Linked DNA regions of Salipiger sp. CCB-MM3. The main gene of each other region encodes a partner of the protein of the gene in region 2 in a complex. Links are inferred from orthologs where the notes say so. Each region holds a gene or a part of one and is shown on either strand. Other genes may lie near its edges.

What was found.
Region 1: the proteins of mfd (region 2) and uvrA are in contact, whole or in part, in a crystal structure (PDB 4DFC), measured with the Escherichia coli proteins. The link is inferred for Salipiger sp. CCB-MM3 from one-to-one orthologs.

Annotation. Positions count from the first base shown.
Region 1 is NZ_CP014595.1:146,771-161,664, forward strand. What follows is about bases 4,798-8,275. They hold uvrA (excinuclease ABC subunit UvrA), read left to right. Parts: upstream 4,798-5,186; coding sequence 5,187-8,075; downstream 8,076-8,275. Other genes in these bases: AYJ57_RS00720 (ABC transporter ATP-binding protein), read left to right, coding at 4,798-5,000; AYJ57_RS00730 (excinuclease ABC subunit A), read right to left, coding at 8,212-8,275. In the rest of the region: AYJ57_RS00705 (carbohydrate ABC transporter permease), read left to right, coding at 50-1,048; AYJ57_RS00710 (carbohydrate ABC transporter permease), read left to right, coding at 1,063-2,202; AYJ57_RS00715 (alpha-glucosidase), read left to right, coding at 2,220-3,866; more of AYJ57_RS00720, read left to right, coding at 3,909-4,797; more of AYJ57_RS00730, read right to left, coding at 8,276-8,619; AYJ57_RS00735 (enoyl-CoA hydratase), read right to left, coding at 8,720-9,505; AYJ57_RS00740 (PaaI family thioesterase), read left to right, coding at 9,575-9,997; AYJ57_RS00745 (Ldh family oxidoreductase), read right to left, coding at 10,012-11,064; AYJ57_RS00750 (CoxG family protein), read left to right, coding at 11,334-11,864; AYJ57_RS00755 ((2Fe-2S)-binding protein), read left to right, coding at 11,923-12,408; AYJ57_RS00760 (xanthine dehydrogenase family protein molybdopterin-binding subunit), read left to right, coding at 12,615-14,894. UniProt on the Escherichia coli protein: The UvrABC repair system catalyzes the recognition and processing of DNA lesions. UvrA is an ATPase and a DNA-binding protein. A damage recognition complex composed of 2 UvrA and 2 UvrB subunits scans DNA for abnormalities.
Region 2 is NZ_CP014595.1:2,577,876-2,593,322, reverse strand. The notes cover bases 4,536-8,566. They hold mfd (transcription-repair coupling factor), read right to left. Parts: upstream 8,234-8,566; coding sequence 4,736-8,233; downstream 4,536-4,735. Other genes in these bases: AYJ57_RS12440 (component of SufBCD complex), read right to left, coding at 8,265-8,566. Outside these bases: AYJ57_RS12465 (GntP family permease), read left to right, coding at 1-644; AYJ57_RS12460 (DedA family protein), read right to left, coding at 692-1,330; AYJ57_RS12455 (alpha-amylase family glycosyl hydrolase), read right to left, coding at 1,461-3,194; purU (formyltetrahydrofolate deformylase), read left to right, coding at 3,584-4,471; more of AYJ57_RS12440, read right to left, coding at 8,567-8,789; hemB (porphobilinogen synthase), read left to right, coding at 9,003-10,013; AYJ57_RS12430 (YSC84-related protein), read left to right, coding at 10,156-10,710; AYJ57_RS12425 (usg protein), read right to left, coding at 10,871-11,140; gyrA (DNA gyrase subunit A), read left to right, coding at 11,333-14,101; AYJ57_RS12415 (M48 family metalloprotease), read left to right, coding at 14,309-15,001. UniProt on the Escherichia coli protein: Couples transcription and DNA repair by recognizing RNA polymerase (RNAP) stalled at DNA lesions. Mediates ATP-dependent release of RNAP and its truncated transcript from the DNA, and recruitment of nucleotide excision repair machinery to the damaged site.

The DNA.
Region 1 (14,894 bases), 2.4 Mb from region 2 along the record:
CCCGGAGGCAACCCAAGTGACTGACCAAGGCTGAACGGGGGGAGAGACCATGCATCCGGCACTTCAGGCCGTGCTGACCATCGTGATCGGGCTCGGCGGCTGCATCGCCTATTTCTGGCTGTCCAACCAGCTTCTCGACAAGGTGCTGTTCCCGGCGCGCGGACCCAACATCGGGCGCAACATCCGCCGCGCCGAGATGATCCGGCCGTGGCTCTTCCTTTTCCCGGCGCTCTTCGCGCTTGGCCTCTATCTGGCCTATCCGGTGGTGGCGACCTTCTGGCTGTCGCTTACCGACCGCAATCAGGGCGGCGCTTTCGTCGGCCTCGCCAATTACGAGCAGATGATGCGCGAGCCGAAATTCTGGGAGGCGATCCGCAACAACATGCTCTGGCTGGTGGTGGTGCCCGCCGCGTCAACCGCCTTCGGGCTCTTGGCAGCGCAGCTCACCGACCGCATCCGCTGGGGCAATATCGCCAAATCGCTGATCTTCATGCCGATGGCGATCTCTTTCGTGGGCGCCTCGGTGATCTGGAAACTGGTCTATGATTTCCGCCCCATCGGGCAGGAGCAGATCGGCATCCTCAACGCCGTCTGGGTCTGGCTCGGTGGCGCGCCGCAGACATGGCTGACCATCACCCCGTGGAACAATTTCCTGCTGATGATGGTGCTGATCTGGATCCAGACCGGCTTTGCCATGGTGATCCTCGGCGCGGCGCTGCGCGGCATTCCCGAAGAGACGGTTGAGGCGGCGATCGTCGACGGCGCGAACCCGTTCCAGATCTTCTTCAAGATCAAGGTCCCGCAGATCCGCTCGACCATCGTGGTGGTCTGGACGACGATCACGCTGGTGGTGCTGAAGATCTTCGACATCGTGCTCGCCATGACCAACGGCCAGTGGCAGACGCAGGTTTTGGCCAACTACATGTACGACAAGCTGTTCCGCGCCTTCGACTGGGGTGTCGGCTCGGCCTCGGCCATGGTCATCATACTGCTGGTCTCGCCGATCCTCGTCTGGAACGTGATCAACGCGCGCCGCGAGATGCGCTGAGGGAGGGCGAAGAGATGGAGAATATCGCGGGCCAGAAATCCCACCTCACATGGGCGGTGCATATCTCGGTGGCGCTGCTGGTGGCCCTGTGGCTTTTCCCCACCGTGGGGCTGTTGGTGTCGTCCTTCCGCACCGCCGAGCAGATCAGCAATTCGGGCTGGTGGTCGGCCTTTTCGGCGCAGAAGGGCCAGCTTCCGGCGATCCGGATCGAGGGCGACGAGGCGCAGGAGGGCGATCTCTACATCATCGACGGCAATCTCTTCGGCACGGCGGAAACCACGCTGTCGGCATGGGGCACCTCCTCGCGTGAGCCCGAGGCCTATGAGCCCGACACGACGGTCGATCTGAAGGATGGCTGGCAACTGACGGTGGAAAGCTCGGGCGACTTCCGCCTCAGCAGCCCGCAGAGCTTTGAAGGCAAGCGGCTGCCGCGGGTCTTCAGCACCGCCACCGCACCGCCGGAGTTCACGCTGGAGAACTACGAAAACGTGCTCTTTGGCACCACCGCCGGCGCGGGCGTCGGGCAGGCGTTCCTCAATACGTTGACGGTGGCGATCCCGGCGACGGTGATCCCCATTCTGGTCGCGGCCTTCGCCGCCTACGCGCTGGCGTGGATGGAGTTTCCGGGCCGTGCGCTGCTGGTGGCGGCGGTGGTGGCGCTTTTGGTGGTGCCGCTGCAACTGGCGCTGATCCCGCTTTTGCAACTGCACAACAGTATCGGCATCGGCAAAGGCTACCTCGGGGTCTGGCTGGCGCACACCGGCTTTGGCCTGCCGCTCGCCATCTACCTGCTGCGCAACTACATGGTCGGCCTGCCGAAAGACATCATCGAGAACGCCCGCGTCGATGGTGCGTCGGATTTCCAGATCTTCACCAAGATCGTGCTGCCGCTGTCGTTCCCGGCGCTGGCAAGCTTTGCCATCTTCCAGTTCCTCTGGACGTGGAACGATCTGCTGGTGGCGCTGGTTTTCCTCGGCACCGATGACGACCGGCTGGTGTTGACCGCGCGGCTGGTCAACCTCATGGGCTCGCGCGGCGGGCAGTGGGAAATCCTCGCCACCTCGGCCTTCGTGTCGATCGTGGTGCCCTTGCTCGTGTTCTTCGCGATGCAGAAATATCTGGTGCGCGGCCTGCTGGCCGGTTCCGTAAAGTGATCGAAAGTGCCTGAGCCATGAGCAATAAGACAACCCTCCCTGTGCCCTCGACCGAAGACCGCGACTGGTGGCGCGGCGCGGTGATCTATCAGGTCTATCCGCGCAGCTTTCAGGACAGCAACGGCGACGGTGTTGGCGATCTGCTGGGGATCTCGCGCCGCCTGCCGCATATCGCCTCGATGGGGGTGGACGCAGTGTGGATCTCGCCGTTCTTCCGCTCGCCGATGAAGGACTTCGGCTATGACGTCAGCGATTACTGCGACGTCGACCCGATGTTCGGCAGCCTTGCGGATTTCGATACGCTGATCGAGACGGCGCATCAGCTTGGCCTGAAAGTGCTGATCGACCTCGTCATGTCGCACAGCTCGGACCAGCACCCGTGGTTCGAGGAAAGCCGCAGTTCGCGCGACAATCCGCGCGCCAATTGGTACGTCTGGGCGGATGCAAAGCCCGATGGCACGCCGCCCAACAACTGGCTGTCGATCTTCGGCGGCTCGGCATGGCAATGGGACACGGTGCGCTGCCAGTATTACCTGCACAACTTCCTGACCTCGCAGCCCGATCTCAACTTCCACGAGCCCGAGGTGCAGCAGACGCTGCTTGAAACCGCGCAGTTCTGGCTCGACCGGGGGGTCAACGGCTTCCGCCTCGATACGGTGAATTTCTACACCCACGACAAGGAGCTGCGCGACAACCCCGCGCTGGCCCCCGAGCGGCGCAACCCGATCACCGCGCCGGCGGTGAACCCCTACACATGGCAGGAACATCTTTACGACAAGACCCAGCCCGAGAACCTCGAGTTTCTCGCCAAGCTGCGCAAGCTGATGGACCGCTACAACGCCGCCGCCGTGGGCGAGATCGGCGAGGATCTGCGCGGTCTGGAAGTGCTGGGCGAATACACCTCGGGCAATGAGCATCTGCAGATGTCCTATGCCTTCGAGTTGCTTTCCGACAAGCCGCCCTCGGCCGCCTACGTCAAGGACGTGATGGACAAGGTGCATGAGGTCGCCAGCGACGGCTGGGCCTGCTGGGCCTTCTCGAACCATGACGTCGTGCGCCATGTGACGCGCTGGGGCATCGGCGACGGTGGCGCGCGGGCCTACACCACGCTGATGATGTGCCTGCGCGGGTCGGCCTGCATCTATCAGGGCGAGGAACTGGCGCTGCCCGAGGCGGTGCTGGCCTTTGAGGATTTGCAGGATCCCTATGGCATCCGCTTCTGGCCCGCCTTCAAGGGCCGCGATGGTTGCCGCACGCCGATGGTCTGGGAGCCGCACGCTCATCACGGCGGCTTCACCGAGGGCCAGCCGTGGCTGCCGGTGAGCCACGAGCATCTGCGCATGACCGTCGAGGATCAGGAGAAGGACCCGGCGGCGATCCTGCATCACTACCGCCGCGCCATCGCCTTCCGCCACGCCCATTCGGCGCTGCGCAAGGGCGAGATCACCGATGTTAAGGCGCAGGGCAGCGTGCTCAGCTTCCACCGCATCAACGATGAAGAAGAGCTGTTCTGCGCCTTCAACATCGGCCGTGACCCGGCGGCGATCGACGCGCCCGCGGGCAAGTGGCAGCAGGTGGGGGTCGAACTGGGCTCCACCGGCACGGCGCCCGACGGCAAGTTCCATCTCGGGCCGTGGCAGCCCGCGCTGGCGCTGCGGATGTGATCAGCAGGGTGATGGGCAGGCAACGAGGATAAGGGGGAGACCATGGCGGATCTGAAACTGGCCAGCGTCGGCAAGACCTACGGCGGCACCGTCGAGGTGCTGAAGGACATCAATCTCGACATCACCGCGGGCGAGTTGATCGTCTTTGTCGGTCCGTCGGGCTGCGGCAAGTCCACGCTGCTGCGGATGATCGCCGGGCTCGAAAGGATCACCGCTGGCACGCTGGAGATCGACGGACAGTTGGTCAACGATGTGCCGCCCGCACAGCGCGGCATCGCCATGGTCTTTCAGAGCTACGCGCTCTATCCCCATATGACCGTGCGCGACAACATGTCCTTCGCACTGCAGATCGCCAAGAAGAGCAAGGAAGAGATCGCCGCCTCGGTCGAGCGCGCCGCCAAGATGCTGCAGCTGGAGCCCTATCTCGACCGTCTGCCCAAGGCGCTCTCGGGCGGGCAGCGCCAGCGTGTCGCCATTGGCCGGGCCATCGTGCGCGACCCCAAGGTCTATCTCTTCGACGAGCCGCTGTCGAACCTCGACGCGGCGCTGCGCGTCGCCACCCGTATCGAGATCGCCCAGCTGAAAGAGGCGATGCCGGACCGCACGATGATCTATGTCACCCACGATCAGGTCGAGGCGATGACGCTGGCCGACCGCATCGTGGTGCTGGCCAATAAGGGCGTGGCGCAGGTCGGCTCGCCGCTGGAGCTGTACGAGACGCCGAACAGCGAGTTCGTGGCGCAGTTCATCGGCTCTCCGGCGATGAACATGCTGGCGGGCGAGGTCACCGGCACCGGCCCGCGGACCACCGTGGCGCTGCAGGCGGGTGGCACCGCGCTGTCGGACGTACCCACCACCGACGCCGACATGGGCCTCAAGGTCAACGTCGGCATCCGACCCGAGGATTTCACCATTGCCGAAGGCGCGGCGATCTTCCGGGGCAGGGTGGCGCTGACCGAGGCGCTCGGCGAGGTGACGCTGCTGCATTTCGAGCCCTCTGAAGGCGCCAAGGAAGCGGTGATCGCCAAACTGCCGGGCATCCACAAGGGGCTGCGCGGCAGCGATGTGGCGCTCACGGCGGAACCTGCGAAGGTGCATCTTTTCTCGGATGGCGTCTCGCTGCTCTATCGCTGAGCAGGGCAAAAGCCTCTCAAGACTTTTGCAAATCTCTTCGAAGAGAGTTGTTTTGCACGGGCCTAGGCTGATTTACACTGAAATGGCGCCGGAACGCCCCTAGTGTTCCGCAAAAGTTCTCTTTTGAGCATTGCGATCCGGCTGGTTTCCCCTATGTGTAGAGGCGTTCCTTTCCCGAGGGTCTTCATGCCAGAGCTCAAGCAGATCGAAGTTCGCGGCGCGCGCGAGCACAACCTCAAGAACATCGACGTGGACATCCCCCGCGACGAGCTGGTGGTGATCACCGGGCTGTCGGGCTCGGGCAAGTCCTCGCTGGCCTTCGACACCATCTATGCCGAGGGTCAGAGGCGCTATGTCGAGAGCCTCTCGGCCTACGCGCGGCAGTTCCTCGACATGATGGAAAAGCCCGATGTTGATCATATCGCGGGCCTCTCGCCGGCGATCTCCATCGAACAGAAAACCACCTCGAAGAACCCGCGCTCGACGGTCGGCACGGTCACCGAGATCTATGACTATCTGCGCCTGCTGTTTGCCCGCGTCGGCACGCCCTACAGCCCCGCCACCGGCCTGCCTATCGAGGCGCAGCAGGTGCAGGACATGGTCGACCGCGTCATGGCGCTCGAGGAGGGCACCCGCGGCTACCTGCTGGCGCCGATCATCCGCGACCGCAAGGGCGAGTACCGCAAGGAATTCCTCGAGCTGCGCAAGCAGGGCTTCCAGCGGGTCAAGGTGGATGGCGCGTTCTACGAGCTTGACGAACCGCCGACCCTCGACAAGAAATTCCGCCACGACATCGACGTGGTGGTCGACCGCATCGTCGTGCGCGAGGGGCTGGAGACGCGGCTTGCCGACAGTTTCCGCACCGCGCTCGATCTGGCCTCCGGCATCGCCGTGCTCGAAACCGCGCCGCGCGACGGCGAGGGCGAGGCTGAGCGGATCACCTTCTCCGAGAATTTCTCTTGCCCGGTCAGCGGCTTCACCATCTCCGAGATCGAGCCGCGGCTGTTTTCCTTCAACGCCCCCGTGGGCGCCTGTCCCGATTGCGACGGGCTTGGGGTGGAGCTGTTCTTCGACGAAAACCTCGTGGTGCCCGATATCACGCTGAAGGTCGCCGACGGGGCCATCGCACCGTGGCGCAAGGGCAAGTCGCCCTATTTCCTGCAGACCATCGAGTCGATCGCCAAGCACTATGGGTTCGACAAGAACGCCCGCTGGAAGGATCTGCCCAAGAAGGTGCAGGAGGTCTTCCTGCGCGGCTCGGGCAAGGAAGAGATCCCCTTCCGCTACGACGAGGGCGGGCGCGTCTATCAGGTGACCCGCGCCTTCGAGGGCGTGATCCCCAATATGCAGCGCCGCTACCGCGAGACCGACAGCGCCTGGGTGCGCGAAGAGTTCGAGCGTTATCAGAACAACCGGCCCTGCGGCAGCTGCGGCGGCTACCGTCTGCGCCCCGAGGCGCTGGCGGTGAAGATTGGCGACGCCAAAGCCGGGCAGGACAACCTGCTGCACATCGGCCATGTGGTCGAGAAGTCGATCCGCGAGGCACATGAGTGGATCGAGACCGTGCCCGCCGCGCTCTCGGGACAGAAGAACGAGATCGCCCGCGCCATCCTCAAGGAGATCCGAGAGCGGCTTGGCTTTCTCAACAACGTCGGCCTCGACTATCTGACCATGTCCCGCGCCGCGGGCACCCTGTCGGGCGGCGAGAGCCAGCGTATCCGACTGGCGAGCCAAATTGGCTCGGGGCTGACGGGCGTGCTCTACGTGCTCGATGAGCCCTCGATCGGGTTGCACCAGCGCGACAATGACCGGCTCATCGGCACGCTGAAATCGCTGCGCGATCAGGGCAATACGGTGATCGTGGTCGAGCATGACGAGGATATGATCCGGCAGGCCGACTATGTCTTCGACATCGGCCCCGGCGCCGGGGTGCACGGCGGCAATGTGGTCAGCCACGGCACGCCGCCGATGATCGCCGACGATCCCGCCAGCCTCACCGGCCAGTATCTCGCCGGCACGCGCGAGATCGCCGTGCCGAGTGAGCGGCGCAAGGGCAACGGCAAGATGCTGAAAGTGGTGAAAGCCACCGGCAACAACCTCAAGGGCATCGACGCGGAATTTCCGCTGGGCAAGTTCGTCTGCGTCACCGGGGTCTCGGGCGGCGGCAAATCCACGCTGACCATCGAGACGCTCTACAAGAACGCCGCCATGCGGCTCAACGGCGCGCGCGAAACCCCGTCGCCCTGCGAGACGATCAAGGGGTTTGAGTATCTCGACAAGGTCATCGACATCGACCAGCGCCCGATCGGGCGCACGCCGCGCTCGAACCCGGCCACCTACACCGGCGCCTTCACCCCGATCCGCGACTGGTTCGCCGGGCTCCCCGAGGCCAAGGCGCGCGGCTACAAGCCGGGGCGGTTCAGCTTCAACGTCAAGGGCGGCCGCTGCGAGGCCTGTCAGGGCGATGGCGTTATCAAGATCGAGATGCACTTCCTGCCCGACGTCTACGTCGAATGCGAGACCTGCAAGGGACAGCGCTACAACCGCGAGACTCTGGAGATCAAGTTCAAGGGAAAGAGCATCGCGGATGTGCTTGATATGACTGTGGAAGAGGCGCAGGAGTTCTTCCAGTCGGTGCCCTCGATCCGCGAGAAGATGGACGCGCTGATGCGCGTCGGGCTCAGCTATGTGAAGGTCGGCCAGCAGGCGACGACGCTCTCGGGCGGCGAGGCGCAGCGGGTGAAACTCTCGAAGGAACTGGCGAAACGCTCGACCGGGCGCACGCTCTATATCCTCGACGAGCCGACCACGGGCCTGCATTTTGAGGATGTGCGCAAGCTTTTGGAAGTGCTGCATGAGCTGGTGGAGCAGGGCAATACTGTGGTGGTGATCGAGCACAATCTCGACGTCATCAAGACCGCCGACCACATCATCGACATCGGCCCCGAGGGCGGCGACGGGGGTGGCGAGATCGTCGCAACCGGCACCCCCGAGGATGTGGCCGAGGTCGGGCGTTCGCACACCGGCCAGTACCTCAAGCCGATGCTGCGGACCGGCAAGGTCGCCGCGGAATAGCAGCGCAGCGCGGCCGCGAGGTTGCGCCATGCGTATTTGACAAGAGAAGAAGGACCGGCGCTTGTGGCAGCGCTGGTCCTTCTTTCGTCTAGATCAAAATATCCCGGGGGTCCGGGGGCAGCGCCCCCGACGCTTTTTAGCGCGCCAGCTGCGCGAGACCGCCGATGATGTCGAGCACGGCGCCGGTGTCGGGATCGACGCGGTAGATGTAGTCATCGACGTTGTAATAGGTGCGGCGCGGGTCAAGATCGTAGCGGCGCGGGTCGCGGATCACCACGTAATCGCGGTCGATACGGTCACCCCGGTCGAAGCGGCGGTCGCGCACCCGGTCGTGGTCGCGATCGTCATAGCGGTCGTGGCCGTAGTGATCGCGGTCGCGCTCGTGACGCACCGGCGCCTGCTTTTTGTACTGGCCCGGCGGCATGCAGGCCGCGTTCTTCTTGGCAAGGCCCGGCGGGCAGCCCTTGGGCGCGGCGGTGGCGGCCATCGGGGTGGCCAGAGCGGCGGCCGACAGGGCCGCGAAAGTGAGGGTACGCAACATCATGCTCTCCTGTACGTGGTGCGGAGTTATACGCAGAGAACGCAGTCCCCCGCCGCAGCGGTTCCGTAACATATGCAAATATCAGCGGGTTTCCGCCAGCGGCTCAGGCGCTCCAGTCGGGCTTTCGCTTGTCCAGAAAGGCCGACATGCCTTCGCTGGTGTCGCGCTCGAGCATGTTTTCCACCATCACGTGCCCGGCGAGCGCATAGGCCTCGTCGAGCGGCAGCTCGGCCTGCGCGTAGAACGCCTGTTTGCCGATCTTCACCGCCCTGGGCAGTTTCGACGCCACGGTTTCAGCCAGGTCTAGGGCCGCGCCAGCGAGGTCCTCGGCGGGAACCACGCAGTTGATCAGCCCCATGGCCTGCGCCTCTTCGGCATGGATGAAGCGGCCCGTGGTCAGCATCTCGAAGGCCTGTTTGCGCGGCAGGTTGCGGGTCAGCGCCACCATTGGCGTCGAGCAGAAAAGACCGATATTGACGCCATTGACCGCAAAGCGCGCGTCCTCTGCCGCCACCGCCATGTCGCAACTCGCCACCAGCTGGCAACCGGCGGCGGCGGCGATGCCATGGACCTGCGCAATCACCGGCTGGGGCAGGCGGGTGAGGCCCGTCATCACCTTGGCGCAGCGGGCGAAGAGATCGGCGAAATAGCCCGCGCCCTTGTCCTCGGCCTGCCGCCCGGCCTGCATCTCGCGCAAGTCATGCCCGGCGCAGAACACCTTGCCCGCGCCCGAGATCACCACGGCGCGGATCGCTCTGTCGTGCGCCAGCGCATCGATCTGGTCCTGCAGCGCGGCCAGCATGGCATCCGACAGCGGGTTCAGCCGCTCGGGCGCGTTCAGCCGCAGATGCGCCACCGGCCCGGTGTCGTGACGTTCGAGAATTGCCATCTTGTCCTCCTCCATCCTCGCGGGCAGCCTAGCCAGCGGAGATGAGGGGCGAAAGAGGCGGGAGGTCGCATGACGCTGCAGTTCACCATACCGGAGATGAAGGGCTATCTGTCGGAGGTTTTTCCGCAGGTCGAGGGGATGTTCGGCATCGAACGGATGGATGAGGACCTGCTGGTGATGCGGCTGATCACCGGTGATCAGCATCTGCGCCCGGGCGGCACCGTCTCTGGCCCGTCGATGTTCGCGCTGGCGGATGTGGCGGCCTATGTGGCAACGCTGGCACGCATTGGGCGGCAGGCGCTGACCGTCACCACCCATTGCTCGATCGACTTCATGCGCAAGCCTGCCTCCGGCTGCGATCTGCTGGCCGAGGCGCGGCTGCTGAAGCTCGGGCGCAGCCTGAGCGTGACCGATGTGCTGCTCTACAGCGAAGGCTCACGCGAGGCGGTCGCCCATGCCTCGCTGACCTATGCCATTCCGCCGCGCCGCTAGGCCTCCGCGCGGCCTCAGAGCGCTTCGGGAAAGGCGAGCCCGGCCTCGGTGGCGCAGGCGCGGATCCGCGTGAGCACTTCGCCAGGCAGGGTGACGCCCTCTGTGCGGGCGCGTGCGGCGGCGCTGGCAGCGCGGTCGCCGGGGATGCGCACCGGGCGCGCGGGGTCGATCGGGCGGCTGTTGCGGCAGGCCTCATTGAGGTGCTCGACCTGCGACACGAAAGCCTCGCGCCCGCCGAAGGCCTCGGGGTCGATCACCTGCAAAAAGACATTCGCGCCCCAGCGCGTCGGCGCCTCGACCCGGCCATGGCCAGCGAGCGCCTGCGTCAGCATCTCGACCATCAGCCCCATGGCAAACCCCTTGTGGCCATGATCCGCCCCGCCCACCGGCAGGATCGAGCCCTTGGGGCTCTGGTTGATCACCGTGGGATCGGTGGTGGCATGGCCGGCGCCGTCCAGCATCCACGGATGCGCAAACTCGGTGCCAGAGTTGATGTGCTCGCGCACCTTCGACAGCGTGGTGATCGAGGCGCAGGTGTCGATCAGCACCGGATGATCGCGGCCGGGATAGCCCACTGCCCATGGATTCGGGGTGAGCAGCGGCTCGCAACCGCCGTAGGGCGCCACCCATTCGCCCGAGGGATCGGAGGTGGCAATGTAGCACACATAGCCCTGCTCGGCGGCGATCCGGGTCAGGGCCGACAGACAGCCGATGTGATGGCTGCGGCGGATCGCCATGGCGGCCATGCCATACTCGGCGGCGCGCGTCATGCAGGTCTCGAGCGCGTGGCGCATCACCCAGTGGCCCGGCAGGTAATTGCCATCCCAAAGCAGCGTGACCTTATTGTCGGCCAGCACCGCATGGCTGCCTTCCTTGGTCATCAGATCCTTGGCAAGCTCGGGCAGGTAGTAGGACACCATCGAAATGCCATGGGTGGTGACCCCGATCTCATCGGTCTGGATCAAGAGCTCGGCCACGGTGGCGGCCTTGTCGGCGGGCAGGCCGCCCTGTTCCAGCAGGCTGCGGGCGAGGGTGTAAAGGGCGGTGCGGTCAAATGTCTGGCTCATGGCTCTGTTGTCGGGTGCCTTTGCCCTTTGGTCAACGGCGGTTTCCCGCAACCGCCCTGCGGGGGCCCGCGGCGCGGATTTTCTGCGCTGCCGCATGGGTTACGCCAAGGCCCCGCGCGCAGGAGGGGTTGCGAAGCGCCGCCATCGGCGCAATCCTCTGCCCCTGAAGGCTCTGCTGACCGCGCGCGGTGCGGCGCATAAGCCATTGGTCTAATATGCGCCCGATCATGGCCTGATAGGCTGGGCGCACTCGAAGAAGGATTTGAGCCATGGAGATGAGCGATTCCCGCGTGATCAAGGCCCCGCGAGAGGTGGTCTGGGCGGCGATCCTGAGCCCCGAGGTGCTGAAGGCCTGCGTGCCGGGCTGCACCGAACTGACCGGCACGCCCGAAGAGGGCTATCAGGCCACGGTGGTGCAAAAGGTCGGCCCGGTGAAGGCGACCTTCAAGGGCACGGTGACCCTGTCGAACATGAATGAGCCCGAAAGCCTGACGCTCTCGGGCGAGGGCAAGGGCGGCGCGGCGGGCTTTGCCAAAGGCGGCGCCGATGTCAGCTTCAAAGAGGTCGAAGAGGGCACCGAGCTGACCTATGCGGTGGACGCCAAGGTCGGCGGCAAGCTGGCGCAGCTCGGCAGCCGGATCATCGACGGTTTCGCCAAGAAGATGGCCGACCAGTTCTTCACCAATCTGCAGGATGCGGTCGAAGGCCCGGCAGACGCCGATGCGGCGCCCGAGGCCGAAGGCGAAGCCGCCGAAGAGGGTAAGAAAAAAGGCTGGTTCAAGCGGATGGTCTCGGGCTGATCCCCGTGCCAGAGTAACACCAAGCCAAAACCGAACAGTCATCCCAGGGAGGGAACGTATGACCAAGGTAACGATGACGGTGAACGGCAAATCGGTCAGCAAGGAGGTCCGGGGCAATATGCTCATGACCGAGTTTCTGCGCGACGAGCTGCATCTGACGGGCACCCATGTGGGCTGCGACACCTCGCAATGCGGCGCCTGCACGATCCACGTCAACGGCGAGAACGTGAAGGGCTGCACCATCTTTGCCGCCGAATGCGACGGCGCCGAGGTCGGCACGATCGAAGGGCAAGCCAATGCCGACGGCTCGCTCAACGTGATCCAGCAGGCGTTTCAGGACCACCACGGCCTGCAGTGCGGTTTCTGCACGCCGGGCATGGTGATGGCCGCCGCCTCGCTGCTGCAGGAGAATCCCAAACCCTCCGAGGCCGAGATCCGGCATTACCTAGAGGGCAATATCTGCCGCTGCACCGGCTATCATAACATCGTCAAGGCGATCATGGCCGCCAGCGGTCAGGACGTGAGCAGCATCGCGGCGGAGTGATGCGGGCCAAGTGAGAGCGGCGGGGCGTGTGGAGGCGTCTGGCTGCGAGTATTTTGGGAAAGATGAAAGGCGCTGAGCGGCGCTTTTGACGGACCGAAGGCGGAGGGGAGACCGCCATCGGTGACGGGAGGACCGGCGGTCGCAAAGCGCGCCGGGTGGAGAGTTCGAGGCGGGCAGGCCCGCCGGCATATCAGGGAGGAGACCCCATGCCGAAGGATCATGGAATCGGCGCGGCGCAGAAGCGGCGCGAGGACGTGCGCTTTCTGACCGGCGCCGGTCAGTACACCGACGACATCAACACCTACGGGCAGGCCTACTGCCATTTCCTGCGCTCGGATGTGGCGCATGGCAAGATCACCTCGATCGACACCAGCGCCGCTGAGGCGATGCCCGGCGTGGTGCGCATCTTCACCGGCAAGGATTTCGAAGGCATCGGCGGGCTGCCCTGCGGCTGGCAGGTCACCGACAAGCACGGCGAGCCGATGAAGGAACCGGCGCATCCGGTTCTGGCGCAGGGTAAGGTCCGCCATGTGGGCGATCCGATCTGCGCGGTGATTGCCGACACGCTTGATCAGGCGCGCGATGCCGCCGAGGCCATAGAGGTGGAGATCGAAGATCTTCCGGCGGTGGTCGACATGAAGGCGGCGCTGGAGAGCGGTGCGGCCCTGGTGCACGACGATCTGTCGGACAACCTGTGTTATGATTGGCAGTTCGGCTCGGATCAGGAGGCGGTGGACAAGGCCTTTGCGGAGGCCGCCCATGTCACCACGCTGGAACTGGTCAACAACCGGCTGGTGGCCAACCCGATGGAGCCGCGCGTGGCACTTGGCGAGTACAACCGCGCCAATGACGAAAGCACGCTCTACACCACCTCGCAGAACCCGCATGTGATCCGGCTGCTGATGGGGGCCTTTGTGCTGGGCATTCCCGAGCACAAGCTGCGCGTGGTCGCGCCTGATGTCGGCGGCGGCTTTGGCACGAAGATCTTCCACTACGCCGAGGAGGCCTTCGTCACCTTCGCCTCGCGGCAGATCAACCGGCCCGTCAAATGGACCTCGACCCGCTCCGAGGCCTTCATGTCCGATGCCCATGGCCGCGATCACGTGACCAAGATCGAACTGGCGCTGGATGCGGACAATAACTTCATCGGGCTGCGCACCGACACGCTGGCCAATATGGGGGCGTATCTGTCGACCTTCTCCAGCTCGGTGCCAACATGGCTGCACGGCACGCTGATGGCCGGCAATTACAAAACCCCGGCAATCCAGGTGAACGTCAAGGCGGTCTTCACCAACACCGTGCCCGTCGATGCCTACCGCGGCGCGGGCCGCCCCGAGGCGACCTTCCAGCTTGAGCGGCTTGTCGACAAGGCGGCGCGGGAGCTGGGCGTGGACCCGATCAAGCTGCGCCGTCAGAACTTCATCGAGAGCTTCCCCTATGCGACCCCGGTGGCGGTGGAATATGACACCGGCGACTATGTGGCGACCATGGACAAGCTCGAAGCGATGATCGACATCCCCGGCTTTGCCGCTCGCCGCGCCGAGAGCGAGGCGAAGGGCAAGCTGCGCGGGCTTGGGGTTAATTGCTACATCGAGGCTTGCGGCATCGCGCCGTCAAACCTTGTCGGGCAGCTCGGCGCAAGGGCGGGGCTCTACGATGCGGCGACCGTGCGGGTGAATGCCACCGGCTCGATCTCTGTCATGGTTGGCGCGCACAGCCACGGCCAGGGGCATGAGACCGCCTTCCCGCAGGTGGTGGCCGACATGCTGGGCATCGACGAGAGCATGATCGACATCGTCCACGGCGACACCTCGAAGATCCCCTTCGGCATGGGCACCTATGGCTCGCGCTCCTTGGCGGTCTGCGGCTCGGCCATGGTCCGCGCCACTGAGAAAATCATCAATAAGGCCAAGAAGATCGCGGCCCATCTGATGGAGGCTTCGGAGGGCGACATCGAACTGAAGGATGGGCAGTTCACCGTGGCGGGCACCGACAAATCGGTGGCTTGGGGCGATGTGACCCTTGCCGCCTATGTGCCGCACAACTACCCGCTCACCGAGATCGAGCCGGGGCTGGAAGAGACCGCCTTCTATGATCCGGCCAATTTCACCTATCCCGCGGGGGCCTATGCCTGCGAGGTGGAGGTCGACCCCGAGACCGGCAAGGTCACCATCGAACGCTTTGCCGCCGCCGATGATTTCGGCAATGTGGTGAACCCGATGATCGTCGAGGGGCAGGTGCATGGCGGACTGGCGCAGGGCATAGGTCAGGCGCTGCTGGAAAGCTGCGTCTACGACGCCGACGGCCAGCTGCTTTCGGCCAGCTACATGGATTACGCCATGCCACGCGCCGGGGACGTGCCGTTCTACATGGTCGATCACAGCTGCGCCACGCCCTGCACCCACAACCCGCTTGGGGTGAAGGGCTGCGGCGAGGCCGGGGCCATCGGCTCGCCGCCCGCCGTGGTCAACGCGGTGCTGGATGCG
Region 2 (15,447 bases):
CGCTCTTCACCTATGTGGTGATCCCCAACATGTCCGCCGACTACCTCGCAGACCCGCAATACGGCGAGACCTCGCTGTCGCGCGTCGCAGGCATCTGGGCGATCATCGTGTCGCTGGTGGTCTCGATCATCCTCGCCGTGGCGCTGAACTGGCGCCGCTTCGCGGACGTGAAAGAGACGGTGAACAACGGCACGATGGGCTCGCTCCTGCCGATCTTCAACACCGCCTCCGAGGTCGGCTACGGCGCGGTCATCGCCTCGCTGCCCGCCTTCGGGCTGATCCGCGACGCGGTGCTGGGCCTCTTTCCCGAGAACCCGGTCGCCTCGCTGGCGGTAGCGGTGAACGTGCTTGCGGGCATCACCGGCTCGGCCTCGGGCGGCATGTCCATCGCGCTCAACGCGCTTGGCGAGCAATTCGCGGCCATGGGCATGGATCAGGGCGTTTCCATGGGGCTCATGCACCGGGTGACGGCGCTGTCCTCGGGCGGCTTTGACGCGCTGCCGCACAATGGCGCGGTGATCACCCTGCTGGCGATCACCGGCATGACTCACAAGAAGAGCTACGCCGATATCTTCGTGGTCGCCGTGGCGATCCCGGTCTTCGCGACGATCAGCGTGATCGTGCTGGGCTCACTGGGTCTCTGACGCAGCGCACAGACGACTGAAAAGGGGCGCCGCTGGCGCCCCTTTTTTCATGCCTCGGTGTGATCCTCTCGCGCGCCTGCCTTGCGGGTCTTGCGCCGCCCGTAGGTGGCCACGCGCCAGATGTAGACGCCGATGATTCCCACGACCACGGCGGTAGAGACCGGATCGAGCCAGCCCGCCACCAGCCCGTATTGCGAGCCCAGCAGAAACCCCGCGAAGGCCAGAAACGCGGTCCAGCTGACCGTGCCCACCGCCGAGAAGGCCATGAAGCTTGCCAGCGGCATCCGCGCCACGCCCGCGGGCACCGAGATGAAGGTGCGCACCGTCGGGATCAGCCGCCCGATAAGCACCGCGCTGCCGCCATGGCGGGTGAACCAATCGTTGGAGCGGTCGAGGTCTTCGGGCAGAATGGTGAGCCAGCGGCCATGTTTTGCGGCCAGCCGCTTCAGCCGGTGCGTGCCCAGCCTGCGCCCGATCCAGTACCAGAACAGCGCCCCGGCCAGCGAGCCAATCGAGCCCGCGACGATCACCCAGAACAGATGCTCGGTCCCGGCGGCGGCGTTGAACCCGCCCAGCGGCATGATCAGTTCGGACGGGATCGGCGGGAAGACGTTTTCGAGAAACATCAGCACACCGATGCCGAACGCCCCTACCGCGTCAATGAACCCCGAGATCCAGTCGAACATGCCACCCTCCAGATGTTTGCACAGGTCAACGCGCGAAAACGCCCGAAGGTTCACCGTCCGCTTCGTCTAGACACAAATATCCCGGGGGAGTCCGCCACCGGCGGACGGGGGCAGCGCCCCCTTGGGACCCCTACCCTTGGTTCGAGATCCAGCGGCATTGATAAGGCGCCAGCGTCACCGGCCCGGCCTCGATGGTCTCGCCGGACAGCAGGTCGACCCAATGCTCGTCAGCGATCAGGTTCAGCCCCTCGTGCGGGATCACCACCTCTTCGTCCGAGCAATTGTGCAGCGCAAAGATCGACTGCGAGCGGTCCAGCGACTGCCGCCAGAGGCCAAACACCCGCTCGTCGAGATTGAGCGTGAACTGCGTCGCGTTGGGGTGGAAACCCGCCTGCTCAGCGCGCAATTTAAGCCGGTCCGACAGCATCTCCAGCACCTGCGCATGCACCGTCTCGGGATCATCGAGGTAGGCGTTGAGCTGCCCATAGTCCCAGCGGTGGCGGTTGATCGCCCGGTTCATCCCGCGCCGCTGCACCGCCTCGAGGTCATTGGGCGTGCCCAGCATCGAGTGGATGTAGAAGGCCGGGATCCCCTCCAGCGACATGACGATGGTCTGCGAGCACAGGAACCGCGGCAGATGCTGGTCATCCTCGCCCTTGTAGGTACGCGCCATGGCGGCAAAGAAGGCGCAGTTAAGCTCATAGACGCTCTCGCCGCCGCCGGGCAGCGAGCGCATGGAGGCCAGGCCGCCCAGTTCCTTGGCCGTGTCGATGACCTTGCCCACCTCTTCAGGCGGCAGCAGCCCCTCGGCGGGGCGCATGCCGATGCCGTCGTGCGACGCGGTGAAATTGAGATAGGCGCAACCCAGCGGCGCGGGCGGCATAGCGCGCTGCCAGTCGTTGAGATATTTCGCCGTCCCTGCCATCATCGCGTGCAGCACCAGCGGTGGCAGCGGGAAGTTGTAGACCATATGCGCTTCGTTGCGGTGCCCGAAATACGAGAGGTTCTCGGCCTTCGGCACATTGGTCTCGGTCAGCAGAATGACGCTTTCGGTGGCGTAATCCATCAGCAGCCGCAGCAGGCGGATCACCGCGTGGGTCTGCGGCAAGTGGATGCAGTTGGTGCCGATCTCCTTCCACAGGAAGGCCACCGCATCGAGCCGGATGATCCGCACGCCATTGTCCACATGCAGACGGATGATGCGCAGGATCTCCAGCAGCACTTCGGGGTTGCGGAAGTCGAGGTCGATCTGGTCGTGGCTGAAGGTGCACCAGACATAGCGGGTGCCCATCGCCGTCTCGACCTCCTGCAGCAGTGGCGTCGTGCGCGGGCGCACCACCATCGAGACATCGTCGTCCGGCGACGCCTCGAAGAAGAACTCGTCAAAAGGCTTCTGCCCCTGCCGGTAGGCGTTGAACCACACCCCCTGCGAAGAGACGTGGTTGAGCACCAGATCCGACATCAGGTGAAACTCGTCGCCGATGCGGGTGATATCCACCCAGTCGCCAAGCTGCGGGTTCACCTTGCGATAGTCGGTTACCGCAAAGCCATCGTCCGAGGTAAAGGGGAAGAACGGCAGCACATGCACGCCGTTGACCACGCCCTTCATCCGGCTGCGCAGGAAGTGGTTCATCAAATCGAGCGGCTTGTGACTGCCGTCGATCAGACTGTCGCCATAGGTGATCAGCACAGCATCTTTTTGCGACCACAGATTGTTGCCCGGTTTGCGCGGCTGACGGCGGCGGCTCTTGTTCTCGGGCCAGAAGGCGTCGATGACCTGACTGGACAGGATGTCGGCATTGAGATCGGGATAAATGAAATGCAGAAGTTCTGAAAGGCGGGCGCTGAAGGAAGTTTCGGTCATGAAAGGGGGTCTCGACGGGTCCGGGTTTGCAGGCCGGGAAGCCGAGAGGACGGCACGGACTTCCGGGCACTTTCCCTTGGGGTAAGGCCTCCTTCCCTATTTCACAAGCGGTTAGTCCGCAAACACACCTCTGAGGTGCATCTTCCCGCATCGCCGCCGCCCGCGCATTGGGCAACGACGCGGTCTGCCCCAACCGCCTGCCCTATGCCGCGCTGCCGGGCAGGAGTTTCCGATGGCGTCCCTGTCGCATCTGCCGAGAAACATGTCGCCCCGGCACCGCGCAAGCGCAGAAAGTTGCGCTTTGATGGCGCGGTATTCCGCTTGACCTCCCCCGGCGCAGGCGGCAGCGACATCCCCAGACAGATTTTCGGGAAAGAAACGGACCGATCATGAGCTCCTCCTACGCCCTCACCGTGCAATGCCCCTCGACCCGCGGCATCGTCGCCGCCATCTCCGGCTTTCTGGCCGAGCAGGGCTGCAACATTACCGACAGCGCCCAGTTCGACGATCTGGCCACCGGCAATTTCTTCATGCGGGTCAGCTTCCGCAGCGAGACCGGCGCCGAGATCGCCGCGCTGGAAGAGGCGTTCGCCGCCGTGGCCGAGAGCTTCGGCATGAATTTCGCCTTCCACGACGAGGCGGCGAAGATGAAAGTGGTGGTGATGGTCAGCCGCTTCGGCCATTGCCTCAACGACCTGCTCTACCGCTGCCGCATCGGCGCGCTGCCGGTGGAGATCGTCGCGGTGATCTCCAATCACATGGATTACCAAAAGGTGGTGGTGAACGCCGATATCCCCTTCCACTGCATCAAGGTCACCAAGGAGAACAAGCCGCAGGCCGAGGCGGCGATCATGCAGGTCGTCGAAGACTCGGGTGCCGAGCTCATTGTGCTGGCGCGCTACATGCAGATCCTCAGTGACGAGATGTGCCGCAAGATGTCGGGGCGGATCATCAACATCCACCACAGCTTCCTGCCCAGCTTCAAGGGCGCCAACCCCTACAAGCAGGCCTATCAGCGTGGCGTGAAGCTGATCGGCGCGACCTCGCATTACGTCACCGCCGACCTCGACGAGGGCCCGATCATCGAACAGGACATCGTGCGCGTCACCCACGCGCAATCGCCCGAGGATTACGTTTCGCTGGGCCGCGACGTCGAGGCGCAGGTGCTGGCCCGCGCCATCCACGCGCATGCCCACCGCCGGGTCTTCATCAACGGCGACAAGACCGTGGTCTTCCCCGCCTCGCCGGGCAGCTACAGCTCGGAACGCATGGGCTGAGGCACGGCGCTTTTGCCCGATATCCCCGCCCACGGCACGCTCCGGCCTGCCTCCGGCGGGGATATTTCTACCAAGAGGAAGGCACGGACCCGCGCCCCACCCCGCCGCTTCCTCTTGGGTCAAATATCCCGGGGGAGACGCGCGCAGCGCGGCGGGGGCAGAGCCCCCTACCTCTAGCAGCGCCGCAGGTCGTGCGGCGGGGGCAGAGCCCCCTACTTCTAGCAGCGCCGCAGATCGTGCGGCGGGAGCAGCGCCCCCTCTACCTCAGCCTTTCTTGGCCTTGCGCGGCTTCACCGTGCCCGCCTTTTCCGCAAGGTCACGGGCGATGGCGAAGGCGCCCTTGATCTTGTCCACGTCATTGGCCCAGTCGCGGCGGACGACGATCTTATTGTCCTTGATCTTCGCCAGACCGTTCTGCGCCTGAATGAATTCCACCAGCCCTTCGGGCTTGGCGAATTTGTCGTTGTGGAACTGGATCGTCGCGCCCTTGGGGCCGCCGTCGAGCTTGGCGATCCCGGCGCGTTTGCACATCGCCTTGATCCGCACCACCAGCATCAACGTGTTGACCTCTTTCGGCAGCTTGCCGAAACGGTCGATCAGCTCGGCGGCGAAACCTTCGAGTTCGACCTTGGTGGTCAGCTCAGACAGGCGGCGGTAAAGGCCGAGGCGCACGTCGAGATCGGGCACATAATCCTCGGGGATCAGCACCGGCACACCGAGGTTGATCTGCGGAGCCCATTGCCCGTCATCGTCGGTGAGCCCTTCGAGCTGGCCCGACTTGATCTTGGCGATCGCCTCCTCGAGCATCGACTGATAAAGCTCATAGCCCACATCGCGCATCTGACCCGATTGTTCCTCGCCCAGCAGGTTGCCGGCGCCGCGGATGTCGAGGTCCTGGCTGGCGAGCGTGAAGCCGGCCCCCAGCGTGTCGAGCGAGCCTAGCACACGCAGGCGCTTTTCGGCGCTGTCGGTGAGCTTGGTGCGCGGCTTGGTGGTCAGATAGGCATAGGCGCGGGTCTTGGAGCGCCCGACCCGGCCACGGATCTGATAAAGCTGCGACAGGCCGAACATATCGGCGCGGTGCACCACCATCGTGTTGGCGGTGGGAATGTCGAGGCCCGACTCGACAATGGTCGTTGCCAGCAGCACGTCGTATTTGCCGTCGTAGAAGGCGTTCATCCGGTCGTCGAGTTCGCCCGCCGCCATCTGACCATGCGCCACGACGAAAGAGACCTCGGGCACCTGTTCGCGCAGGAATTCCTCTATTTCGGGAAGATCCGAAATGCGCGGCACCACAAAGAAGCTCTGGCCGCCGCGGTAATGCTCGCGCAGCAGCGCCTCGCGAATGGTCACCGGATCGAACTCGGAGACATAGGTGCGGATCGACAGCCGGTCCACGGGCGGCGTGCCGATGATCGACAGATCGCGCACGCCCGAAAGCGAGAGTTGCAGCGTCCGCGGGATCGGCGTCGCGGTCAGCGTCAGCACGTGGATGTCCGAGCGCAGCTGTTTCAGCCGCTCCTTGTGGCCAACGCCGAAATGCTGCTCTTCGTCGATGATCAGCAGCCCGAGATTGTTGAAGCGGATGTTTTTCGAGAGCAGCGCATGGGTGCCCACGGCGATGTCCACCGTGCCCTTGGAGATGCCGTCGCGGGTCTTGGCCGCATCGCCCGAGGTGACGAAGCGCGACAGCGGCGCGACGTTGAGCGGGAAGCCCCGGAAGCGCTCGGCAAAGCTCTTGTAGTGCTGGCGGGCGAGCAGCGTCGTGGGGGCAATCACCGCCACCTGCACGCCGGACATGGCGGCCACGAAAGCGGCGCGCATCGCCACCTCGGTCTTGCCGAAGCCCACATCGCCGCAAATCAGCCGGTCCATCGGGTTGCCGCTGGTCATATCGGCCAGCACATCCTCGATGGCGCTCATCTGGTCGTCGGTCTCATTGTAGGGAAAGCGGGCGCAGAAGCTTTCCCACGCGCCGGGCGGCGGGTCGATGATCGGCGCCTTGCGCAGGGCGCGCTCAGCCGCCACGCGGATGAGCTTGTCGGCCATCTCGCGGATGCGTTCCTTGAGGCGCGCCTTCTTGGCCTGCCACGCGCCGCCGCCGAGCTTGTCGAGGAGCCCCTCGTCATGGCCGTAACGCGACAGCAGCTCGATGTTCTCCACCGGCAGGTAAAGCCGCGCGCCCTCGGCGTATTCCAGCAGCAGGCATTCATGCGCCGCCCCGGCGGCGGTGATCACTTCGAGCCCCTGATAGCGCCCGATGCCAAAATCCACATGGACGACCAGATCGCCCGGAGTGAGCGACTGCGCTTCGGTGAGGAAGTTCTCGGCCTTGCGGCGTTTCTTCGGCGCGCGGATCAGCCGGTCGCCCAGCACGTCCTGTTCCGAGATCACGGTGATCTTGCCGCCGCTCTTGGGATCGCCCCACGGCGCGACAAAGCCCTGCTCCAGCCCCCAGACCGCCAGATGCAGCCCGCGCTTGCCGATGCGGGTGCCGTCCATGACCGGGATCGCCTCGGCAAGCCCCTCGTCCTCGATGAGGCCCGTGAGACGCTCGCGCGCGCCTTCAGACCAAGAGGCGATCAAGACCGGCCCTTCGGAGAGCTGTTTCTTCACGTGATCGGCGAGCGCGGCGAACAGGCTGATGTTTTCCTGCTGCCGCTCGGGCGCGAAGCTGCGCCCGATGCGCCCGCCCGCGTCCACCACACCCGGACCGCTGGCCTGCGGCAGCGGGTTGAACTGCACCACGCGGCGCGCACCGACGGCGGCATCCCAGCCCGGCTCGTCGAGATAGAGCAGCCCCGGCGGCACCGGCTTATAGACCGAGTCGATGCGGCCCTTTTGGGTCATCGCGTGGCGGCGCGTCTCGTATTGGTCGGTGATGCTGTCCCAGCGGGCGATGCGCGCGGGGGTGATCTGATCGTCCATCAGCACCGGCGCGCCGGGCATATAGTCAAAGAGCGTCTCGAGCTTTTCGTGGAAGAACGGCAGCCAATGCTCCATCCCCTGCGTCTTGCGCCCGGCGCTGACCGCCTCGTAGAGCGGATCGTCCGAGCCCGCAGCGCCGAACTCGATGCGGTAGTTCTGCCGGAAGCGGGTGATCGCCGCCTCGTCGAGGATCACCTCGGAGACCGGCGCCAGTTCCACCAGATCGAGCTTTTCCGTGGTACGCTGGCTGACCGGATCGAAACGCCGCGCGCCGTCCAGCACGTCGCCGAAGAGGTCGAGCCGCACCGGCCCGCCCTCACCCGGCGGAAAGATGTCGATGATCCCGCCGCGCACCGCGTAATCGCCCGGCTCATGCACCGTAGGCGCGTTGGAAAAGCCCATGCGCACGAGGAAGCTGCGCAGCCCCGCCTCGTCGATCCGGTCGCCCACCCGCGCGGCAAAGGCCGCCTCGCGCAGGATCTCGCGCGCTGGGATGCGCTGCATCGCCGCCGAGAGCGTGGTCAGCAGCACATAGCGCTGCGGCATGCCATGCACGAGCCCCGCGAGGGTCGACATGCGCGTGGCCGAAATATCGGGGTTGGGCGAGACCCTGTCGTAGGGCAGGCAGTCCCAGCCCGGAAAGCTCACCACCGGCATGCCGGGGTTGAAGAAGGCCAGCGCCTCGCGCAGCGCCGCAAGGCGCTTGTCGTCGCGGGCGATATGCAGCACAGGCCCGCCGGTCTTTTCGACCTCGGCAAGGATGAGCTTGGCGTCGAACCCCTCGGGCGCGCCGCCCATGGTGATACCGGCCATCTGGGTAAGTGACTGGGACATGCCGCTCAAATGGCGCGCCCGCAGCGCCGCGTCAACCGAGAACGCCGTGCCCGAGGTTTTGATACATGCCCCACATGGCGGTGACGAAGATCGAGATCATGCCGATCACCTGCGTCCAGAAGCGATGCACCGTCAGCTTGCGCCACAGCGCCTCGCCGCTCAGGCGCCGGTTGCGAATACGCTCGGCGGTGGCGATGCCCATCAGCCCCACCAAAGAGAGCGGGAAGCCGAGCAGGAACAGCGCCTGCGCCAGTTCGATATCGTACCAGAAGCCGAGGCTTGCCAGCATGGTCAGCACCGCCGCGCCAAGCCCGACGACCCAGAGCCCCGCCGTCTCGATGATAAAGAGCCGCCGGTTCACGTTGATGCGCACCATGTCTTCTAGGTCCAGCGCCGCCTGCCCGCCCTGACGGCGCGCCCGGCCCACCATGTCGAAGGGCACGCCCAGCACCCAATGGCTGGTGCTCGACCATGTGACGGCGAGCGCGATCCAGAACCACAGGTTGGAAAACGACCGAAGGTCGATGGTTTCGGAGACGAGGCCGGTCAGGTCCACGGCGTATCCACTCTTTCAGCCGGGCCGCAGCGGCCCATTCCCTTTTGCCCGCGGGGCCTTGGTCGAGGCCGCCCCAGCCCGGCGCGCGGGCGGGCCCCGGCGCCATCGCCGGTCTCGCAGAGGTGTTCCCTGCCCGGGCGGCAGCCCTTGTGACAGGCGTCTTTCCATGCCACCCAAGGGAAACCTTGACAAGGGATACGAAGGACACGCCCGATGAAACCCGTGATTGCCGCCTTTCCTGCCACACGTCTGCGCCGGTTGCGCAAATCCCCTGCGATCCGCGCCCTGACCCAGCAGACGCAGCTCACGCCCGGCGATTTCATCTGGCCGGTCTTCGTGCGCGATGGCGAAGGCATTTCGGAGCCCATCGCCTCGATGCCCGGGGTGAACCGGCTGTCGGTGGACAAGGTGGTCGAGGCGGCGCGCGAGGCGCATGCGCTCGGCATCCCGGCGATCTGCCTCTTTCCCTATACCGATCCGTCGCTGAAGACCGAGGATTGCGCCGAGGCGTGGAACCCCGAGAACCTGTCGAACCGCGCCACCCGCGCCATCAAGGACGCGGTGCCGGATATCGCGGTGATGACCGATGTGGCGCTCGATCCTTACAATATCACCGGCCATGACGGCTTCATCGAGAATGGCGAGATCGTCAACGACCGCACCGTCGAGGCGCTGGTGAAACAGGCGCTGAGCCAGGCCCGCGCCGGGGCCGATATCATCGGCCCGTCGGACATGATGGACGGGCGCATCGGCGCGATCCGTTCCGAGCTGGAACGCGAGGGCTTCCAGAACGTGCTGCTGCTGACCTATGCGGCGAAATATGCCTCGGGCTTCTACGGGCCCTTCCGCGACGCGGTGGGCGCTTCGGGGGCGCTCAAGGGCGCGCTGGCGGGTGACAAGCAAAGCTATCAGATGCAGCCCGGCAATTCCGACGAAGCGATGCGGCTGATCGAGCGCGACCTGCTCGAAGGCGCCGATATGATCATGGTCAAGCCCGGCATGCCCTATCTCGACATCTGCCGCCGCGCCAAGGACATGTTCGGCGCCCCCACCTTCGCCTATCAGGTGTCGGGCGAATACGCGATGCTGGCCGGCGCCTTCGAGAACGGCTGGCTCGACCGCGACAAGGTCATGCTCGAGAGCCTGATCGCCTTCAAACGCTCGGGCTGCGACGGGGTGCTGACCTATTTCGCCCCCGCCGCCGCGCGTTTGCTCAACGGCTAGCGGGCTGCCGCCGCGTCCGCGCATGATCTAGTGACAGGCCCGCGCGGCCTGCCTATACTTGCGCCAGACAACCGGCGGGACAGCCGGACAGTGAGGCTTGGCCGGGACATGCCGGCCCGTAGATCGACGAGGAACGAGCAGAATGAACAACACTCGACGGGGACTCCTTATCGGGCTCGGCGCCACGGGGCTTCTGGCCGCCTGTGGCAATGGCGTGGGCAGCAGCGGCGCGGCCACCATCGACGCGCGCGTCGATGCGACGCTGAGCCAGATGTTCGCGCAATATCCCGGCACACGGAACCTGCAGGCGAAATCCTCGGGCATGCTGGTGATGCCGCTGGTGACCGAAGCCGGTCTCGGGCTCGGCGGCGCCTATGGCCGCGGCGCGCTGCGGGTGAACGGCGCCACGGTGGATTACTACTCGGTGGTCAAGGGATCCGGCGGGCTGCAGATCGGCGCCCAGCAATATGCGCATGTGCTGTTCTTCATGACCGAGGAATCGCTGATGAACTTCCGCCGCTCGCCGGGCTGGGCCGCGGGCGCCAACATCGAATACGCCATCCCCGAGGGCGGCGAGACGCTGGCGGCAGAGACCACCACCTCGCTGGCCCCGATCATTGCGGTGATCTTCGGCAAATCGGGCCTGCATCTCGGCGCGACGCTGGAAGGCGTGAAATACACCCGTATCATTCCCTGATACGAAAGCGGAAACGGGCCGCATGAGGGGGCGCTGCCCCCTCTTCGCTGCGCGAATTCACCCCCGGCGTATTTCTAAAGAGAAGAAGGGCCCGCGCGCGATGCCGGGCCCTTCTTCTCTTTTAAAATACGCATAATCCGGCCGCGCGGGTAGCGCCGCGTCAGTGGTAATGGAACTCGCCCACCACCTGCCGCCACTCGCCGCCCGAGAGCATCTTGCGGTGGGTGAAGCGCACGGAATGCAGCGGCCCCTCGATCTCATCCTGCCAGAACTCAATGAACTTGAAGAGCCGCGGATGGTCCGGCGCGAGATCATACTCCTGCCAGACAAATGTGTTCAGCACGTTGCGATAATCGGGCATCCGGTAGAAAAGCTCGGCCGTGGTCAGCCCATAGCCCTTCAGCATCAGTTCCGTGGCGCTCTGCTCCATTGGCTTTACCTCGCATGACAACCATGTAACAAGCGTGCCGCGAGCATTCTTAGTTTTCAACGAAAACAGTATGTTAGCCACCATGCGCGGTGGCTGCCAGAAATCGGAACCCGGCGCCATTGCGCCCAACACCTAGCATCTGATATAACTCGCTGTAACAAGATATAGAGAAATCACGGACGGGCGAGCAACGTGAACGACACGCCGGAAACCCCTGAAAACGAAGACGAAACCCCGCGCCCCGAGCGTTCCTCTTACGACGGGCCGGCGATCTCGATCATCGACGAGATGAAGTCGAGCTATCTCGACTACGCCATGAGCGTCATCGTCAGCCGCGCGATCCCCGATCTGCGCGACGGCCTAAAACCTGTGCATCGGCGCATTCTCTACACGCTGTGGGAGAACGGGCAGACCAAGTCCAAGTCCTACCGCAAATGCGCGACCGCCGTCGGCGACGTGATGGGCCGCTACCACCCGCATGGCGACTCGGCGGTCTATGACGCGCTGGTCCGCATGGCGCAGGATTTCTCCATGTCGCTGCCGCTGATCGACGGTCAGGGCAACTTCGGCTCCATGGACGGCGATCCGCCCGCGGCCTACCGTTACACCGAGGCGCGTCTCGACCGCACCGCCGAAGCCCTGCTCGAGGACATCGAGAAGGACACGGTGGATTTCGTTCCGAACTACGCCAACGAGCGCAACGAGCCGGTGGTGTTGCCCGCGCGCTATCCCAACGTGCTGGTCAACGGCGCCGAGGGCATCGCCGTGGGCATGGCGACGCGCATCCCGCCGCACAACCTCGGCGAAGTGATCGACGCGACGCTGGCGCTGATCGAGAACCCGGACCTCTCGTCCGAGCAGCTCATTGACTATATCCCCGCCCCCGACTTCCCGACGGGCGGCGTGATCCTTGGGCGCTCCGGCGCGCGCAAGGCCTATCTCGAGGGCCGCGGCTCGGTGATCATCCGCGCCAAGACCCGCATCGAAGAGCTGCGCCGGGACCGCTACGCCATCGTCATCGACGAGATCCCCTATCAGGTGAACAAGGCGACGATGATCGAGCGCATCGCCGAATGCGTGCGTGAGAAGAAGATCGAAGGCATCGCCCATGTGCAGGACGAGAGCGACCGCTCCGGCGTGCGCGTGGTGGTCGAGCTGAAGCGGGACGCCACCGCCGAAGTGGTGCTCAACCAGCTTTACCGCTTCACCCCGATGCAGGTCAGCTTCGGCTGCAACATGCTGGCGCTGAACGGCGGCAAGCCCGAGCAGCTGACCCTGCGCGCCTTCCTCACCGCCTTCCTCGACTTCCGCGAGGACGTGATCGCCCGCCGCACCGCCTATCTGCTGCGCAAGGCGCGGGAACGCTCGCATATCCTCTGCGGCCTTGCCGTGGCGGTGGCCAATGTCGACGAGGTGGTGGCGACCATCCGCGCCTCGGCCGATGCTTCGGAAGCGCGTGAAAAGCTGATGACCCGCCGCTGGCCGGCCGAGGAGATCGCGCCGTTCATCCGTCTGATCGACGATCCGACCCACAAGATGAACGAGGATGGCACCTACAACCTGTCGGAAACGCAGGCCCGCGCCATCCTCGAGCTGCGCCTGCAGCGCCTCACCCAGCTGGGCGTGAAAGAGGTCACCGACGAGCTCGAAGATCTCGCCGGGAAGATCAAGGAATACCTCGAGATCCTCGGCTCGCGCGAGCGCATCCTCGAGATCATCTCGAACGAGATGATCGCGGTCCGGGACCAGTTCGCCGTGCCGCGCCGCACCGAGATCGTCGACTGGGCCGGCGACATGGACGACGAGGATCTGATTGAGCGTGAGGACATGGTCGTCACGGTCACCCAGTCGGGCTATATCAAGCGTACTCCGCTGGCCGATTTCCGCGCCCAGAAGCGCGGCGGCAAGGGACTGTCGGGCGGCGGCCTCAAAGAGGACGACGTGGTCACCCAGCTCTTCGTGGCCAACACCCACACGCAGCTGCTGTTCTTCACCACCGACGGCATGGCCTATAAGCTCAAATGCTGGCGCCTGCCGCAGGGGGGCCGCACGTCCAAGGGCAAGGCCATCGTCAACATCCTGCCGATCCCGCAGGGCGTGTCGGTGGCGGCGATCATGCCGGTGGACCGCCCCGAGGACGACTGGGACGATCTGCAGATCGTCTTCGCCACGAACAAGGGCTCGGTGCGCCGCAACCGCCTGTCTGACTTCACCAACGTCAAATCGAACGGCAAGATCGCCATGAAGTTCGAGGACGGCGAGGACATGCGCCTGATCAACGCGCGCATCTGCTCGGAAGACGACGACGTGATGCTGGTCACCGACTCGGGCCGCGCCATCCGCTTCCCGGTGCCGGACGTGCGGGTGTTCAACTCGCGCAACTCCACCGGTGTGCGCGGCGTGAAGCTCAACAATGGTGACGAAGTGGTCTCGATGTCGGTGATCCGGCACTTCGACGCGACCTCGGACGAGCGCGCTTCCTACCTCAAGATGCGCCGGGCCATGGCCGGGATCGCCGATGAGGCCGAGGCTTCGGAAGAGGAGGAAGGCAACGCCGACAGCCTGCTGCCTGCCGAGCGCTACGCCGAGATGTCGGCAGTCGAGAACCTGATCCTGACGATCACCGCAAAGGGCCTCGGCAAGCTCAGCTCCAGCCACGACTACCCGGTGCGCGGTCGCGGCGGGCTTGGCGTCACCGCATGGGAGAAATCCATGCGCGGCGGCGAGATCGTGGCCTCCTTCCCGGTCGAGATGGACGATCAGATCATGCTCGCCACCTCCACTGGCCAGTCGATCCGCGTGCCGGTCGAGGGCATCTCGTTCCGCTCGCGCAACGCCGGCGGCGTGAAGGTGTTCAACACACGCGCCGGTGAGGTCGTGGTCTCGGTCGCCTGGATCGCCGATCAGGGCGACGAGGACGAGGTGGCCGGTGAGGCAGATGGAGAAGCATCCGAGGAGTGATCCCCGGCGCCAGCTTGAAAGCGATTACGACGTCCCGGCCTCTCCATGGCCGGGGCGTTTTTCTTTGCCTATTTGAAGAACAATGAAGTCTAAGGGCTGTCAGCCGGCGAAGACTTTCATTGTTCCCAAAATACGCAATCTGTCCGCCTCGCAAGTCCCACCCGATGAGGGCTTGGCGCGCCCTGCCCGCATCCCCATATTGGCCCCATGCTGAAGTTCATGCCGATCCTGCTGGCCATCGCCTATGCCGTCGTCGCCTATCACTTCTCGGCGTGGCGCACCGCGCGCGAGCTTGATGGCCGCTCGACCGAACTGGCCGACCCGAAGCTCAAGGCGCTGACCGACCGGATGGCGGCGGCGCTCGACCTGCCGCGGATCCGTGTGAACATCTATGAGATCGCGCCGGTCAACGGGCTGGCGGCGCCGGACGGGCGGATCTTCATCACGCGCGGCTTCTATGATCGCTACAAGGCGGGCGAGGTGAGCGCCGAGGAACTGGCCTCGGTCATCGCGCATGAGCTGGGCCATGTGGCGCTGGGGCACTCGCGGCGGCGGATGATCGATTTTTCCGGCCAGAACGCGATCCGCGCGGCGCTGGTCATGGTCTTTGCGCGCTTCATTCCCGGGCTCGGGCCGCTCATCGCCAATGCGCTCACCTCGCTGTTGGCGGCGCGGCTGTCGCGCGGCGATGAATATGAGGCCGATGCCTATGCCGCCGCGCTGCTGCACAAGGCCGGGATCGGCGTCGGGCCGCAGAAGTCGCTTTTCACCAAGCTGGAAGCGCTGAGCGGCGGCGGCGGGCGCGGCACGCCCGCGTGGCTGCTCTCGCACCCCAAGACCTCCGAGCGGATTGCGGCGCTCGAGGCGCTGGAAGCGCGTTGGACGGCGGTCGAAAGCTGAAGCCGCGCCCTGCCCGGAACACGCGCGCAGCCAGCGGCGGCGCAGCCAGCGGTCGAGCGACAGCCACCCGCCTCCGGTCAGTGCGAGCGTGGTAAACAGAAAGCCCCAGAGCAGCCTTTGATCGAGGATCGGCGCATCCGGCTGGCGGTCGAAGAGCGCGCCGATGGCCGAGGCATCGACGCCATGGCCGATGATGTCGGTGAGGCTCATGATAATCACGAAGCCCAGCATGCCCAATGCGGCGAGCCGCGTGGCAAGGCCAAGGATCAGCAGCAGCGGCAGGATAAGCTCCGCTGCGGTGCCCGCGGCAACCACCAGATGCGCGGCGAGGCCAAGCTGGCTGGCGTCATAATTCACCGCCGCCATGGCGCGCGGAAAGATCTGCGCGTAGCCGTTGAGCGAGAGTCCGAAGCCGTCGATCTTGGTCAGAGCCGAGGACCAGAAGA